2 regions of the Subdoligranulum variabile genome follow, and region 2 is predicted to be linked to the other one. Evidence: riboswitches for the same ligand, from Rfam matches in the RefSeq annotation. Region 2 holds a riboswitch; the other holds the start of a gene.

Region 1 (7,759 bases), 1.6 Mb from region 2:
TAGGCGTCGGAGTGGGTTCCGCCGTGGGCGTCGGGGTGGGGGGCACCTCCGGTGTGGGTTCCGGCGTTGCCGTGGCAGTTGCCTCAGGCGTAGGCGTCGGAGTGGCAGGGACTTCCGTAGGCGCAACCGTGGCCGTGGGAGCCGGCGTCTCATTGGTCTCGCCCTCCTCCCCCAGAAGATCGATTTCCCCGGAGGCGGTGCCTTCGCTGGTGCGATGGGCCATGCTCATGGTGCGGCCGGTGCTGCCCAGATTCACAATGGAATCCGCGGCGCCGGGCAGCCACACCGACATGGCGCTGTAGGCGGAATAGCTGCTGTCGCGCTTGGCACCGGTCAGTTCCTGGGTGCCGTCCTTGTAGACCGGCAGGTAGGAAGACTCGCTGCCGTCGGTAAACAGCAGGTGTCCGCTGCTGCTCAGCTTGGCCGTGTACACCGTGGTGCGGCTCTTCTCTTCCTTGGCACTGTCCGCATACTGGACCGTATCGGTCACTTCTTCGGCGATGGGCGCCGCGCCGGCGGTATTCACCGCAGAGTCCTCGGCACTCTCATTGACCTGGCTGGACTGCATGATCTTGTCCTTGACCGCGTTCACATCCGCCTTGTAGACGACTTTCTCCTCCACGGTCACCGTCGTGCTCTCAGGCACCACGTACCCGTCGATGGGCTGGATCGTCACGGTATAGTCGCCGGGATCGACTTCCTCGGCCAGTGCCGTGCCGGTCTCGGTGTCTACCGCATAATCGGTAGCCTTGCCCTCGGAATCGGTCAGAGTAACCGTAGCCTCCACGCCGGTCAGCGGGATCTTGCCGGCCGCTTCCTCCTCCGGCTGCGCGGACGGCGAGGGAGAGGGCGTCTGGGCGCTCTCTGCCGTTGTCTGCTCCATCGTATAGAGCTGCACGCCCACATCCTGCTGGATCACACTGATATCCGCCAGCAGTGCGATATCCGGTTCGGGCGTCGGGGACGGGGTGGGTGTGGCCGTGACCACCGGTTCCGGGGTGGGTGTGGCTTCCGGCGCCGGGCCCGGCACAAAGGAGGCCGCAAATACCCCCAGGCCGATGCTCGCCGTCAGCACCACCGCAGAACTGCCCGCCACCAGCTTGTACAGCGGCAACCGCGCAAAGGCGTTGCCGGAAAAATATTTCATGGGATTCCGCTTGTTGAACATCCTTACCTCACCGTTTGCTTGTATCAAAAAATGAATGGGTATAAAACTACATGTAAAATCATACCACAAAGGCGCGTGGCTCTGCAAGGGGAAAACACCTTGTTTCGGCTGGAAACAGCTGTAAAATTTTGACAATTTTTTGTTGACGGAATCCCACGAATTGGCGGCAAAAATCCTGACATTTGCTTCTTTTCTCATCCATGTGGGGGCCCTGTGCCGATACAGGTACCACAGATTGTATTGTACACATCCACCACGCCTTCGTCAGCGCTCGCTCGCCCTGCGCAGCAGGGTTTTGCGCTTTATACCTTATAATAAGGCGTCCGTTCAGCAGCAGTCCGGACTTTGATTGCCTGATTTTTGCCTTGACAAACGCCTGCGGACGTGTATACTGGGTACTGGACATAAAAACAGGGGCGCTGAGGGGCATCCTCGGCTGAGATCGAAGCGAACCGCAGCTTCGGGTCACCTCGAACCTGATCCGGATAATGCCGGCGTAGGAAGTTTGACCCACTATAGATGTCATACTGCGTTTGCGCCTGCTGTTTTTGCAGGCGCTTTTCTTGTTTTTATGTACCGTTAATTCGGGGAGGAGTAATCTCAATGACCAAGACCTATTCCAAAACGCGCACTCTCGTGGAGTGTGCCCTGATGATCGCCCTGGGCACCGTTCTGGCGAACATCAAAATCTACGAGCTGCCCAACGGCGGTTCCATCACGCTGTTCAGCATGTTACCGTTCATCCTGATTTCGTTCCGGCACGGCGTGAAATGGGGCCTGTTCACCGGCTTTGTCAACAGCCTGCTGCAGATGCTGCTGGGCTTCTACGCACCCCCGGCGCCTGGCCTGCTGCCGCTGGTAGGAATGATCCTGCTGGACTATGTGCTGGCTTTCACCCTGCTGGGCCTGGCCGGTGCCATTGCGAAGCCATTCTCCAACCGACTTGTTGGCGTCGCGGTAGGCACCGCTGCCGTCTGCGTCCTGCGGTTCCTGTGCAGCTTTTTGTCCGGTGTTCTGATCTGGGGTAACCTCAGCGATGGTCTGCCCGCCTGGATCTACAGCCTGACCTACAATGGCAGCTACATGCTGCCCGAGACCATCCTCACCACGGTGGCCGCCGTTCTGATCTGCAAAGCTGCCCCGCAACTGTTCCATGACCAGCAGCAATAATTCATCTTTTGCGTCCTGTGCCGGCAGGACGCATTTTTTGTTCCATTTGAAGACGTTATAAAAATAACTTTCATTCCATTGTTTCGATTTTTTATTTTTTTAGGTATAATTTCTTATTTTGTTAACGTTTTGACTAATTTTCAGGTTACTTTTTCGTTCTTTTGACAAATTGTTTAAATTTGCTTTCTTTTTTGTGAAGAATGTGTTAATATGGTGACAACAAAGTGTGCGGTTCTAAGAACCAGGGAAGCCGCATACCACGTTAGAGGAATCCATCTGATTTTTGGAGGAATGCTTTTATGATGAAGTATCTGCAAAAGCTCGGCAAGGCCTTGATGCTGCCTGTCGCCGCGCTTCCTATCTGCGGCATCCTCATGGGCCTGGGCTACGCGTTGGCTCCGGCTGCCATGGGTGCTGAAGGTGCCACCACCGGCTTTGCTTACACGGCCGGTTTCATTCTGATCAAGGCCGGCGGCGCCCTGATCGACAACATGGCCTGGCTGTTCGCTGTTGGCGCTGCCGTAGGCCTGTCCGATGACCATGACGGCACCTCTGCTTTGGCCGGCCTGGTCAGCTACCTGATGATGACCCAGCTGCTGAGCACCGGCGTGGTCAGCGCTCTCCCCTTCATGAACCTCGTGGAAGGCACTTCCACCTACATCGCCTTCCAGAAGACCGCCGGCAACGCCTTCATCGGCATCCTGGCCGCGATCATCGGTTCCACCTGCTACAACAAGTTCAAGAGCACCCAGCTGCCTGACTGGCTGGCCTTCTTCAGCGGCAAGCGCTGCGTGGCCATCGTCACCGGCCTGGTCTCCATCGTTGTTTCCGTCATCCTGCTCTTCGTCTGGCCCATCATCTTCAATGCACTGGTCCTGCTGGGCGACGGCATCGTCAGCCTGGGCGGCGTTGGCGCTGGTCTGTACGCCTTCTTCAACCGCCTGCTGATCCCCACCGGCCTGCATCACGCTCTGAACAACGTGTTCTGGTTCGACACCATCGGCCTTGGCGACCTGACCCACTACTGGGCCGGTGAAACCTCCGCCGACGTGGGCTGGAGCCTCGGCATGTACATGTCCGGCTTCTTCCCCTGCATGATGTTCGGTATCCCCGGTGCGGCTCTGGCTATGGTCCACACCGCCAAGAACAAGAAGGCTGCCATCGGCCTCGTGACCTCCGCTGCTATCTGCGCGTTCGTCTGCGGCGTTACCGAGCCCTTCGAGTTCGGCTTCATGTTCCTCTGCTTCCCCCTGTACGTTGTGTACGCTCTGCTGTACGGTATCTTCACCGTCATCACCTACTACGTTGGTTTCCGCGCCGGCTTCATGTTCTCTGCCGGTGCCACTGACCTGGTCTTCTCCGCTTCCCTGCCGGCTCATGCCAACACCTGGATGATCATTCCTCTGGGCATTGCCGCTTTCGTGGTCTTCTACGTGGTCTTCCGCTTCGCCATCACCAAGTTCAACCTGGTGACCCCGGGCCGTGAGGATGAGGACGCCGATGCTGCCGAAGCCAATATCACCCTCGCCAACAACGACTTCACTGCCATCGCCAGCGGCGTTCTGGCTGCCATCGGCGGCAAGGGCAATGTCACCAACGTGGACTATTGCGCGACCCGCCTGCGTTTTGAGGTCAAGGACAGCACCGCTGTGAATGAGAAGGCTGTCAAGGCCGCCGGCGCTGCCGGTGTCATTCGTCCCAGCAAGAACGCCTGCCAGGTCGTCATCGGCCCCAAGGTCCAGTTTGTCTACGACGAATTGAAGAAGATGCTGTAAGAGTTCTTACAGCGCCAGGATAAAGGTACTGGTTCCCTTTATCACCTCCGCCGGGGGCGGGCGCGAAGCCTGTCCCCGGCATTTTTTCGCAGCAGTTCCCTTTGGACATGCTTTCTTCACGGTTCTGTGCTATACTGGCATTAAGTATGGAGGAGGCTCCTCTCCCCCACCATCATCAGGAGGTATTTCGTATGAAAATCATCCGTGCAAAAGATTATTATGATATGTCCCGCAAGGCGGCCAACATCATCTCCGCTCAGGTCATCATGAAGCCCAACTGCGTGCTGGGCCTGGCTACCGGCGGCACCCCCGTGGGTACCTACAAGCAGCTGGTGGACTGGTACAACAAGGGCGATCTGGACTTCTCCGAAGTGACCACCGTCAACCTGGACGAGTACCGCGGCCTGCCCCGCGAACATTCCGAGAGTTACTGGAGCTTCATGCACCGCAACCTCTTCGACCTGGTCAACATCAACCCCGCTTCCATCAACCTGCCCGACGGCACCAATATGGATGCCGAGGCAGAATGCGCCCGCTACGACTACGTCATCAAACGGGTAGGCGGCATTGATCTGCAGCTGCTGGGCATCGGCCACGACGGCCACATCGGCTTCAACGAGCCGGGCGAGGCGTTCGAGCTGGGCACCCATTGCGTGGACCTGAAACCCGAGACCATCGAGGCCAACAAACGCTTCTTTGAAGGCAATGAGGATCTGGTCCCCAAGCAAGCATACACCATGGGCATCAAGACCATCATGCAGGCCCGCAAGGTCCTGATGGTCGCCAACGGCAAGGACAAGGCCGAGATCGTCAAGAAGGCGTTCTTTGGCCCCGTTACGCCGGAAGTCCCGGCCAGCATCCTGCAGATGCATCCCGACTTCATCCTGGTCGGCGATGAGGAAGCCCTGAGCCTGATCTGAGGGCAGGAGGAACAGCCATATGATTATCCGTAATGCGAAGGTCTTCTCCGACGGCTGCCGTTTTGTGGAGAAGGATCTTGTCATCCGCGACGGGCGCATTGTGTTCGGTGCAGCCCCCCAGGAAGGCGAGGAAGTTATTGATGCCAAAGGCGCCTATGCCCTGCCGGGTCTGGTGGACATCCACTTTCACGGCGCCGTGGGACACGATTTCTGCGATGCCGACGAAGCCGGCCTGCAGGCCATCGCCGATTTTGAGGCCAGCAAAGGCGTGCTGGCCATCTGCCCCGCTACCATGACCTTCAGCGAGGAGATCCTCAACGGGATCATGGATGTGGCGGCTGCCCACAAGAACGAGCGAGGTGCAGACCTCGTGGGCATCAACATGGAAGGACCCTACATCAGCCCCGACAAGGTGGGTGCCCAGAACCCCAAGTATGTGATGGCCGCAGATGCCGGAATGTTCCGCCGCCTGCAGGCGCGCAGCGGCGGACTGATCCGGCTGGTGGACGTAGCCCCCGAAGTACCGGGCAATCTGGACTTCATCAAGGAATGCCACAACGAGGTACGGATTTCCATCGCCCACACCTGCGTGGACTATGAGACCGCCAAAACCGCCTTTGCGGCCGGTGCCTCCCACATGACCCACCTGTACAACGCCATGCCCGGCATCACCCACCGTGCCCCCGGCCCCATCATCGCGGCGCTGGAGGATGGTGCAGAAGTGGAGCTCATCACCGACGGCGTGCACATCCATCCCGCCGTGGTGCGCTTCACCTTCAATACCTTCGGCGACGATCACGTGATCCTGATTGCCGACAGCATGATGGCCTGCGGTCTGCCGGATGGCCAGTATTCTCTGGGCGGTCAGGCCGTTACGGTCCGTGGTCCCCGCGCCACACTCACGGAGCAGCCCGGGACCATCGCCGGCAGCGCCACCTGCCTGTATGACTGCATGAAACATGCGGTTCTGGAGATGGGCGTACCCCTGGCCAGCGCTGTGCGGGCAGCCTCCCTGAACCCGGCACGCAGCATCGGCGTGGATGCTGACTACGGCAGTCTGGACGCCGGTCGCTGGGGCAATGTGATCCTGGCTGACGAGAAGCTCAACATTCTGCAGGTCATCCGCAAGGGTGAAGTGATTAGCGACTGACAGTATTCACAATTTTGTATAAAAATTTGTGACAAGGCCATTGCAAATTGTATACTCTTTTGTTATAATATAGGTATTATTACGCTGAGAAAGGGGAACTGGATATGCCGATCTCTGAGCCGACTGCCGTATTTTCCATCCGCGATGATCGTGATATGGAAATCAAACAGGCTGTTCTGCAGGTCTATCGCGCGCTGGAAGAGAAGGGCTACAACCCCATCAACCAGCTGGTAGGCTACATCCTGTCCGAGGATCCGACCTACATCACGACCTATAAAAATGCGCGTGCGATCATCCGCCGCATTGACCGTGACGATTTGCTGCAGGCCTTGGTGCGCGATTACGTCAAAGGGTAATATCCTCCAAAAAAAGAAATCCCGTGTGCTGTGACAGCACACGGGATTTTTTATGGTTGATCACGCAAAGAAGGCATTCTGTACGGCGTTGAGCACCGCAGCGCGTCCCGCCGTAAAGTTGACGCCGCCCTGGAGGTAGCAGGTATAGGGCGCGCGCAGCGGACCATCGCAGGAAATCTCGATGGTGCTGCCCTCGGTAAAGCTGCCGGAGGCCATAACCACCTGATCGGTATAGCCGGGCTCATCGGCCGGTTCGGGAGAAGCAAAACTGTCAATGGGACTGTTGTGCTGGATACCGGCGCAGAAGCCGGTCAGAGCCTCGGCGCTGCCGGAATCGAAACAGGTCACAATGTCGTTGTGATCCTCGGTATAGCGGGGCACCGGATGGACCCCCGCCAGCTCCAGCAGACACTGGGCGTAGATGGCCGTTTTCAGTGCCTCACATACAACACCGGGGGCGTAATAAAAGCCCAGGAAGGTGTCCCGCAGGCTGTCCTGGGTGCAGCCCAGGTCGGCGCCAATGCCCGGCGCCGTGAAACGGTGGCTGCATTTTTCCACCAGGTCGGCGCGACCGGCGATGTAACCGCCGGTGGGGGTGATGCCACCGCCAGGATTCTTGATAAAGCTGCCGGCGATCAGATCCGCGCCCACCGCCAGCGGTTCCTGGGTCTGGGTGAATTCCCCGTAGCAGTTATCCACAAAGATAATCGCCTTGGGGTTGGCTTGGCGGGCCGTTTCTGCCACCTTACGGATGGTCTCCAGATCAAAGGCGTTGCGCTGGGTGTAACCGCGGCTGCGCTGGATGTGCACCACCGTCGCCGTCTTGGCCTTTTGGGCAATCAGGTCATAGTCCGGCGTATGGTCCGGCAGCAGCGGGCATTCATCGTACTGCACACCGTACTCCCGCAGAGTACCGCAGCCCTTGCCGGCCTCGCCGATGCCGATGACCCCTTCCAGCGTATCATAGGGGCGGCCGGTAGCTGCCAACAGGGTATCGCCGGTGCGCAGCAGGCCGAAGAGCGCTACCGTCAGGGTGTGCGTGCCGCTCATGAACTGAGGACGCACCAGCGCAGCCTCTGCTCCCATGCAGCGGGCAAAGACCTCTTCCAGCTTGTTGCGGCTGTCATCCCAGACGCCGTAGCCGCTGGACCCCCAGAAATGCCGTGCTTCCACGCCGCAATCGGTAAAAGACCGCAGCATCTTGAGCTGATTGTAGTCCC
Region 2 (7,759 bases):
GTTGGGCAGGGCCAGATGCTCGGCGGGGGTCACATAGCACAGGAAGGCCGCGCCGTTCATGGCGGCAATGGCGCCGCCGATGGCTGCCGTGATGTGGTCGTAGCCGGGGGCAATGTCGGTGACCAGGGGGCCCAGCACATAGAAGGGGGCGCCCATGCAGATGGACTGCTGCACCTTCATGTTGGCGGCGATCTGGTCCATGGGCACGTGGCCGGGGCCTTCCACCATGACCTGGACATCCTTCTCCCAGGCGCGCTTGGTCAGCTCGCCCAGCCGCACCAGCTCCTCGATCTGGCAGACGTCGGTGGCGTCGGCCAGACAGCCGGGACGGCAGGCGTCGCCCAGAGAGATGGTGACGTCGTATTCCCGGCAGATGTCGAGAATCTCGTCATAATACTGATAGAACGGATTTTCCTCCCCGGTCATGCACATCCAGGCGAAGACCAGCGAACCGCCCCGGGAGACGATGTTCATCTTGCGCTTGTGCTTGCGGATCTGGTCGATGGTCTTGCGGGTGATGCCGCAGTGCAGCGTCACGAAGTCCACGCCGTCCTGGGCGTGGAGCCGCACCACGTCGATGAAGTCCTTGGCGGTCAGGGTGTCCAGATCCCGCTGGTAGTGGATGACGCTGTCATACACCGGCACGGTGCCGATCATGGCGGGACACTCGTGGGTCAGCTTCTGGCGGAAGGGCTGGGTGTTGCCGTGGCTGGACAGGTCCATGATGGCCTCGCCGCCCATCTTGACGGCGGCCATCACCTTCTGCATCTCCACGTCGTAGTCCTTGCAGTCCCGCGACACGCCCAGGTTCACGTTGATCTTGGTGCGCAGCATGGAACCCACGCCCTCGGGGTCCAGGCAGGTGTGGTTCTTGTTGGCGGGGATGACCACCTTGCCGCTGGCCACCAGGGGCAGCAGCTCCTCCACCGTCATACGCTCTTTTTTGGCAACGATCTCCAGCTGCGGGGTCACGATGCCCTTGCGCGCCGCCTCCATCTGGGTGGCATAATTCCGTTCACTCATCTTTGTTTTGCTCCTTTGTATGTATTCAGTCCGCTTGTTCGGCGTAACGTCCCTGTAAGGTCCAGGCGTGGTCCATGGGACCGCTGCCCTTGCCCAGATCCAGCCCGGCGGCCAGCGCCCCGGACAGATAGTCCTTCGCCCGCTGTACGGCGTCAGGCAGGGCAAAACCCTTGGCCAGATTGGCCGCGATGGCGCTGGACAGCGTGCAGCCGGTGCCGTGGGTGTTGGTGGTGGCGATGCGCTTGCCGGTGAACCACCGGGCGCCGCTGCCGTCCAGCAGCAGGTCGTTGGCGTCGTTGACACAGTGCCCGCCCTTGAGCAGCACGGCGCAGCCGTACCGGTCCCGGATGGTCCGGGCGGCCGCCTCCATCTCCGCGGGGCTTTCGATGGTGCAGCCCGCCAGCAGTTCCGCCTCGGGAATGTTGGGGGTGGCCACCTCGGCCAGAGGCAGCAGGGTTCTGGTCAGCGTCTCCACGGCCTCGGGGCGGATGAGCCGCGCACCGCTGGTGGCCACCATCACGGGGTCCACCACGATGTGTTTGGCTTGGTAAAACCGCAGCCGCTCCCCGATGACCTCGATGAGGGCGGGGGAGGAGACCATCCCGATCTTGACGGCGTCGGGGCGGATGTCGGTGAACACCGCGTCCAGCTGCTGGGCCAGGAATTCGGGGCTGACTTCGGAAATGGCGGTCACGCCGGTGGTGTTTTGGGCGGTCAAAGCGGTGATGGCGGTCATGCCGTAGACGCCGTTCATCGTCATCGTTTTGAGATCGGCCTGAATACCGGCGCCTGCGCTGGAATCGCTTCCGGCGATGGATAATGCAGTTCTCATACAGATACCTCGCATTTCTTTTGTAACGCGGCAGAGAGTGGTGCCCCCGGTCTGCCGCGGGGATTCAGTGGGATTGGGTCATGGCGTCCGAGAGGGCGCGCAGTTCCCGGCTGGCGGCGGTGATGTCCTCGGCGGCAAAGATGGCCGAGACCACTGCCACCCCGGCTACGCCGGTGCCGGCCAGCCGGGGCAGGTTCTCCCGGGTGATGCCGCCGATGGCCACCACAGGGATGGGCACAGCGTCACAGATGGCGCGCAGCGTTTCGTGGGAGAGAGCGGTCACGTTGTTTTTTGTTGTGCTGCCGAACACCGCCCCGGCGCCCAGATAGTCAGCCCCGCCTTCGTACGCCCGGCGGGCTTCCTCGGGGGTGTGGGCCGATACGCCCACGATCATCTTGTCGCCCACCCGGCGGCGCACTTCTTCCACCGGCAGGTCGTCCTGTCCCACATGGACGCCGTCGGCGCCGCAGGCCAGCGCTACCTCCAGGTCGTCGTTGATGATCAGCGGCACGCCGTAGCGCTGGCACAGGCAGCCGATGCTGCGGCCCAGATGGATAAAACTCTCCCGGTGCAGCTGCTTTTCCCGCAGCTGCACACAGGTCACGCCGCCCTGTAAAGCGGCCTCCACCTGGGCGCGCAGCGTCTGGCCGTGCAGCCAGCTGCGGTCGGTGACGGCGTAGAGCCGCAGCCGGTCTTTATCGAAGTTCATAACGGGCTCCTTTCTCCAGTTGGTCGGGGGTCAGACGGCACACGGCGTCCATCAGGTAGGTGCGGAAGCTGCCGCTGCCGTCCTCCGGCCCCAGCCGGGCGTGGGCGATCTCACCGCACAGTCCCATGGCACATACCGCCGCGGCGGCAGCTTCCAGCGGCCGGTCGGGGTTGGCCGCCGCAAAAGCCCCCGTCAGGCAGGAAAGCTGACAGCCCGTGCCGGTGACCAGCCCCATCATGGGGTGACCGTTGCGAATGCAGTAGACGGTCTGCCCGTCGCTGACCAGATCCACGGAGCCGCTCATGGCCACCACGGCTCCTGTGCGGCGGGCAAATTCCCGGACCAGGGCGCAGCAGGCGTCCAGATTGTCGGCGGTCACCCGGTCGGTGCTGTCCACGCCGGGAGCGCCCTCCTGACCCCGGGCCAGGGTCTCGATCTCGGAGAGATTGCCCCGGATGACGGTGAACCGCACCTCCCGCAGCAGGCGCAGGGCGGTGTCCCGGCGAAAACGGGAGGCCCCCACTCCCACCGGGTCCAGCACCACAGGGATGCCCCGGGCATTGGCGGTGCGGCCACAGGCGGGCAGCGCGGGCAGGGTGGCTCGGTGCAGGGTGCCCAGGTTCAGCACCAGCCCGGCGGCCCGGGCCGTGATCTCGGGGGCTTCCTCCGGCTCATCGGCCATGATGGGGGAGGCCCCGCAGGCCAGCAGCAGGTTGGCGCAGTCGTTGGCGGTGACGTAGTTGGTGATGGCGTGGACCAGCGGATGGCGGTCCCGCAGATTCTGGAGGAGCGGTGCAAACATAGATGATTCCTTTTCAGTGGGAGAGGGTTTTCTGCATCCGGTTCAGGGCGCCGGTGCCCCGCAGGGCGTAGACCAGCACGCCGGACAGGATGGACCCGGCGGCGGTGGAGACCAGGAAGGGCACAATGTAGGCGTAGAAGGCGATGTCTCCGGCGGCCTGGCCCATGAAGAGGATGGCCACAGGATAGGCGCACAGCCCGCCCAGGATGGAGGTGCCGAACACCTCGGCAATCAGGGTCAGGGGCAGGTTGCGGGTGCCGGCGTAGGCCAGACCGCAGAGCAGGGCGCCGAACATGCTGCCGGGGAAGGCCATCAGGCTGCCCAGCCCCGTGAGGTTGCGGATGAGGCTGGCCGCGAAGGCCACACCGATGCCGTACCAGGGTCCCAGCAGTACGGCGCACAGGATGTTGACCATATGCTGGATGGGCGCGCATTTGCTGCCGAACATGGGGAAGGAAAAGAGGCTGCCGACGACGGCGATGGCGCAGAAGATGCCGGCCAGGGCCAGCTTATGGACGTTTTGATGTTTCATGGTAAAAAACTCCTTTGCAGACAGGGCGGGAAAGGACGAACAGCGACACTTTCCCGCAGAAGGACGTGCAGGGCAATCCCCGCACACGGAAAAAGCGGTCGAGGCTTGCTGGCCTCCTCTCACGCCGGAACACGGCTTCCCATCGCTGAACCTCCCGGAACACAGGGCGCTCCCCCTCTGCCCGCCGCGGCACCGTCCGCGGACCCCTTTTCACTTCCTTTCCCGGAAAAAACACAAAAAAATCGGGAGGCACCTGCGCGGTGCCTCCCGGAAAAAGTACAATCTACCACGACTTCCTACGGCGGCATTATCCGCATCAGGTGTAAGGGTCGAAGGTGATTCCTTCCTCTCAGCCTGTCAACACAAGCTCCCCCGGTTGTTCTGTTTGTTGTTATTATAGCCCCGGCAAGGGGGCACGTCAATGGATTCTGTCAAAAAAGTTCATTTCCCGTCGGTGGGGCCCATCGCCTCCTGCCAGAACCGGACCGCCTGGTCCAGCCAGCCCTCGGCGTCAGTGCCGATGCCCAGCCCGAAGCCGTGACCGCCATGGGCGGGGAACCGGCAGCGGTGGACGATGCCCGCCTGGTTCAGGGCCTCCTCAAAGAGGTGGCTGCTCTGGACCGGCACGGTGGGATCGTCCTGGCAGTGCACCAGGTAGACCGGCGGGAAGTCGGCATCCATTTGGGTGACGGGGCTGAACCGCCCCAGGGACTCCCGGGTGAAGTTGCTGCCCGCCACCCGGGCCAGATACTGGCCGGTGCCGGTGCGGAAGGCGGGATCCCGGGAGGCTTCCAGCAGGTCGTACATCAGCCCGTGGGCGGTGCTGGGGTAGCCCAGCAGCAGGGCCGCGGGACGGGGCGCGCCGTAGCGGGCGTAGCCTTCCGCCCGGGTGCCCCAGAGGGCTGCCAGGTTGCCCCCCGCCGAGAAACCGCAGACGGCATAGTGTTGGGTGGTGAAATGGCAGGACTCCGCCAGCGAACCGATGACCTGCAGCGACTGGGCGATGTCCTCCAGCGGGTCGGGCAGCAGGCCGGTCTTGCCGGCGCGGTAGAGCAGGATGAAGGCGTGGTAGCCCATCTGGCTGAGCTGCCAGGCGATGGGCAGTCCTTCCACCAGGGTCCACTGGCGGTTGTAGCCGCCCCCGGGGCAGACCAGGGCAAAGGGCATGTCGGCCTTGCCGGCCAGGTAGAGCAGCTTGACCTGGGCCTTTTCGGGGTCACGGTCGGTGACCTCCCGGCTGTAGACGTCCAGGATGCGGAAGGTGCCGGCCCGCTCGGCCTGGCAGAAAGCGCCCAGAGCCTGGGGAATGGCGCACTTTTCCAGCCCGAAGGCGGAAAGCTGGCGGCTCCACATATCCTCCGACATATGGGTGAACAGATAAGGCGACAGGGTCTTGAGGGGAGCCAGCTGGCACAGATCCCCCACCGTCATGTCATCCCGGATGGATTCCAGCATGCCCAGGTCGGCGGGTTTGCCCCGCTTGAGATAGGCCTGCTTGTTCTGGGAGGGGGACATGCCGGTCACCGACTTGTAGACCCGGTTGAAGTGGGTCACGTTGGAAAAGCCCACCCGCTTGCTGATCTCGGTGATGGAGTAGTCGGATTCCTGGAGCAGCCGCTGGGCGTGGAGCACCCGCAGGTTGTGGATGTACTGCACGATGGTGCTGCTGGTGTAGCGCTTGAACTCCCGGCACAGATGATACTGGCTGACATAGAAATGGTTGGCCAGCTGTTCCAGGGTGATGTCCTCGGTAAAATGTTCGTGGAGGTAGTTGATGATGTCGGTGACCCGGTTGCGCTGTTCGGGGCGGGCGGCCTCGTCGGAGTTGCGCACCAGCTGCAGGGCCAGGGCGTTGACCATCAGGGTGATCAGTTCCCGGGAATAGAGATCGTCCCGCTCCTGTTCCTGCAGGATGTCCTTCATGAGATTGTAGATGGGCGCACTCTGGGCCCGGGGCAGTTTGTACACCCGGGCGCGCTCGCTGAGGGTGCGCAGGATCTGGGGAGAACGGATGACTTCGGGGTTGAAGTAGAGCAGCAGCCGCCGGAAAGGCACATCATTTTCCTCAAAGGAGTGATGCATCACAAAGGGCGGGAAGATGATGAACTCGTCGGGCTGGAGGATGTACTGGCTGTCCTCGATGATGTGCTGCCGCCGGCCCTGTTCCAGATAGTAGATTTCAAAAAATTCATGGTAGTGGGAGCGGACCATATTGTCGTTGACGCCCGCGATCCGCTCGCTGGCAAACGGTCTGCCCTCCGCCATGAAAAATGCTGCCTTGTCGACCATAGCGCGCTTCCTTTCTGGCGCCGGTGCGCCGTTTTCCGGGGAATATCCCCATTATACACGAAACAGATTCCTCTGCCAATACAAAGCAAGCAGGCCGGAGCCTGTGGCTCCGGCCTGCACGGGAAAGATACGATCAGACCAGACCCATCGCCGTGGGAAGCGCCAGGGAGATGGCCGGAATGTAGGTGACCAGCAACAGCAGGATGATCTCCGCCACCACATAGGGGATCAGGGTGCGGATGACCTTTTCAATGGGCAGCTTGCTGATGCCGCAGGAGACGAACAGGACCGAGCCAACCGGCGGGGTCATGGTGCCCAGGCACATGTTGAAGGTCAGCACCACGCCGAACTGGACCAGGTTCATGCCCAGGCTGGTGACGATGGGCAGGAAGATGGGGGTGAAGATCAGGCAGGCGGGGGTGATGTCCAGGAAGGTGCCCACGATGAGCAGCACCACGTTCATGAGCAGCAGGATGACATACTTGTTGTCAGAGACAGACATGATGGCATTGCTGATGGCGTTGGGGATGCCGGTGTAGGCCATGACCCAGCTCATGGCGGAGGAAGCCGCGATGAGGAACAGGATGATGCCGCTGGTGTTGGCGCTGTCCAGCAGGATCTTCATCAGGGTCTTGAAGTCCACGCTGCGGTAGATCAGCGAGAGGATGGCGCAGTAGAGCACCGCGATGCCGGCGCCCTCGGTGGCGGTGAAGATGCCGCCGACGATACCGCCGATGACGATGACGATGAGCAGCAGGCTGGGCAGGGCATCCAGGGTGATGCGGATGGCGTCCTTCATGGGGACCTTCTCGGTGACCGAGTAGTTATGCTTTTTGGCGTAGAAGAAGGCAATGACCATGGCCACCAGGCCCATGAGGATACCGGGCACATAGCCGGCCATGAACAGGGCGGAGATGGAAACGCCGCCCGCGATGCTGGAGTAGACGATGAAGGCGCTGGTCGGGGGGATCAGCAGGCCGGTGGGAGCGGAAGCGATGTTGACGGCGGTGGAGAAGGCGGGATCATAGCCCTCTTCCTCCTCCATGGGGTTCAGGGTGCCGCCGATGGCCGCCGCAGCCGCCACGGCAGAGCCGGACAGGGCGCCGAAGAGCATGTTGCCCAGGACGTTGGTGTGGGCCAGGGCGCCGGGGATGCGGCCGACAATGAGCTTGGCGAAGTTGATGAGCCGCCGGGCGATGCCGCCGTTATTCATGATGTTGCCGGCCAGGATGAACAGGGGGATGGCCAGCAGGCTGAAGCTTTCCACGCCGCTGTTCATCTTCTGCATGATGATGAAGATGACCTGATCCCAGGGCAGGTTCATCAGGGTGGTGGCCAGGGAGGAGATGACGATACCCACCGAGATGGGCACGCCCAGGAAGAGCAGGACGAAGAAAATCCCGAACAGAACGATAACGGAAAGTAAAATATTCATACAGCGCCCTCCTTACTTGATCTCGATGCCGGTGAAGTCTTCCACCAGGTTGATGATCTGCGCCACGATGGTGAAGACGCCGGCGATGGGCGCCATGGCGTAGACCAGGCTGCGGGGGATGCCCAGCAGCGAGGAGA

What was found. Region 2 has a riboswitch for thiamine pyrophosphate ahead of thiW (energy coupling factor transporter S component ThiW). Riboswitches for the same ligand answer to the same signal wherever they lie in the genome.
Region 1: it holds a riboswitch for thiamine pyrophosphate, as region 2 does, so the genes downstream of both, thiT (energy-coupled thiamine transporter ThiT) here and thiW (energy coupling factor transporter S component ThiW) in region 2, are expected to answer to the same signal.

The regions. Positions count from the first base shown of each region.
Region 1 covers NZ_CP102293.1:501,852-509,610, forward strand. The annotation lists gene NQ490_RS02515 (GH25 family lysozyme) at 1-1,147, opposite strand, end outside; TPP riboswitch at 1,571-1,688, shown strand; gene thiT (energy-coupled thiamine transporter ThiT) at 1,772-2,338, shown strand; gene NQ490_RS02525 (PTS transporter subunit EIIC) at 2,638-4,113, shown strand; gene nagB (glucosamine-6-phosphate deaminase) at 4,305-5,033, shown strand; gene nagA (N-acetylglucosamine-6-phosphate deacetylase) at 5,053-6,183, shown strand; gene NQ490_RS02540 (IreB family regulatory phosphoprotein) at 6,288-6,539, shown strand; gene NQ490_RS02545 (methionine gamma-lyase family protein) at 6,600-7,759, opposite strand, start outside.
Region 2 covers NZ_CP102293.1:2,107,444-2,115,202, forward strand. The annotation lists gene thiC (phosphomethylpyrimidine synthase ThiC) at 1-1,023, opposite strand, end outside; gene thiD (bifunctional hydroxymethylpyrimidine kinase/phosphomethylpyrimidine kinase) at 1,049-1,855, opposite strand; gene thiE (thiamine phosphate synthase) at 1,920-2,564, opposite strand; gene thiM (hydroxyethylthiazole kinase) at 2,551-3,366, opposite strand; gene thiW (energy coupling factor transporter S component ThiW) at 3,380-3,898, opposite strand; TPP riboswitch at 4,173-4,282, opposite strand; gene NQ490_RS09910 (helix-turn-helix domain-containing protein) at 4,340-6,187, opposite strand; gene NQ490_RS09915 (TRAP transporter large permease) at 6,321-7,622, opposite strand; gene NQ490_RS09920 (TRAP transporter small permease) at 7,635-7,759, opposite strand, start outside.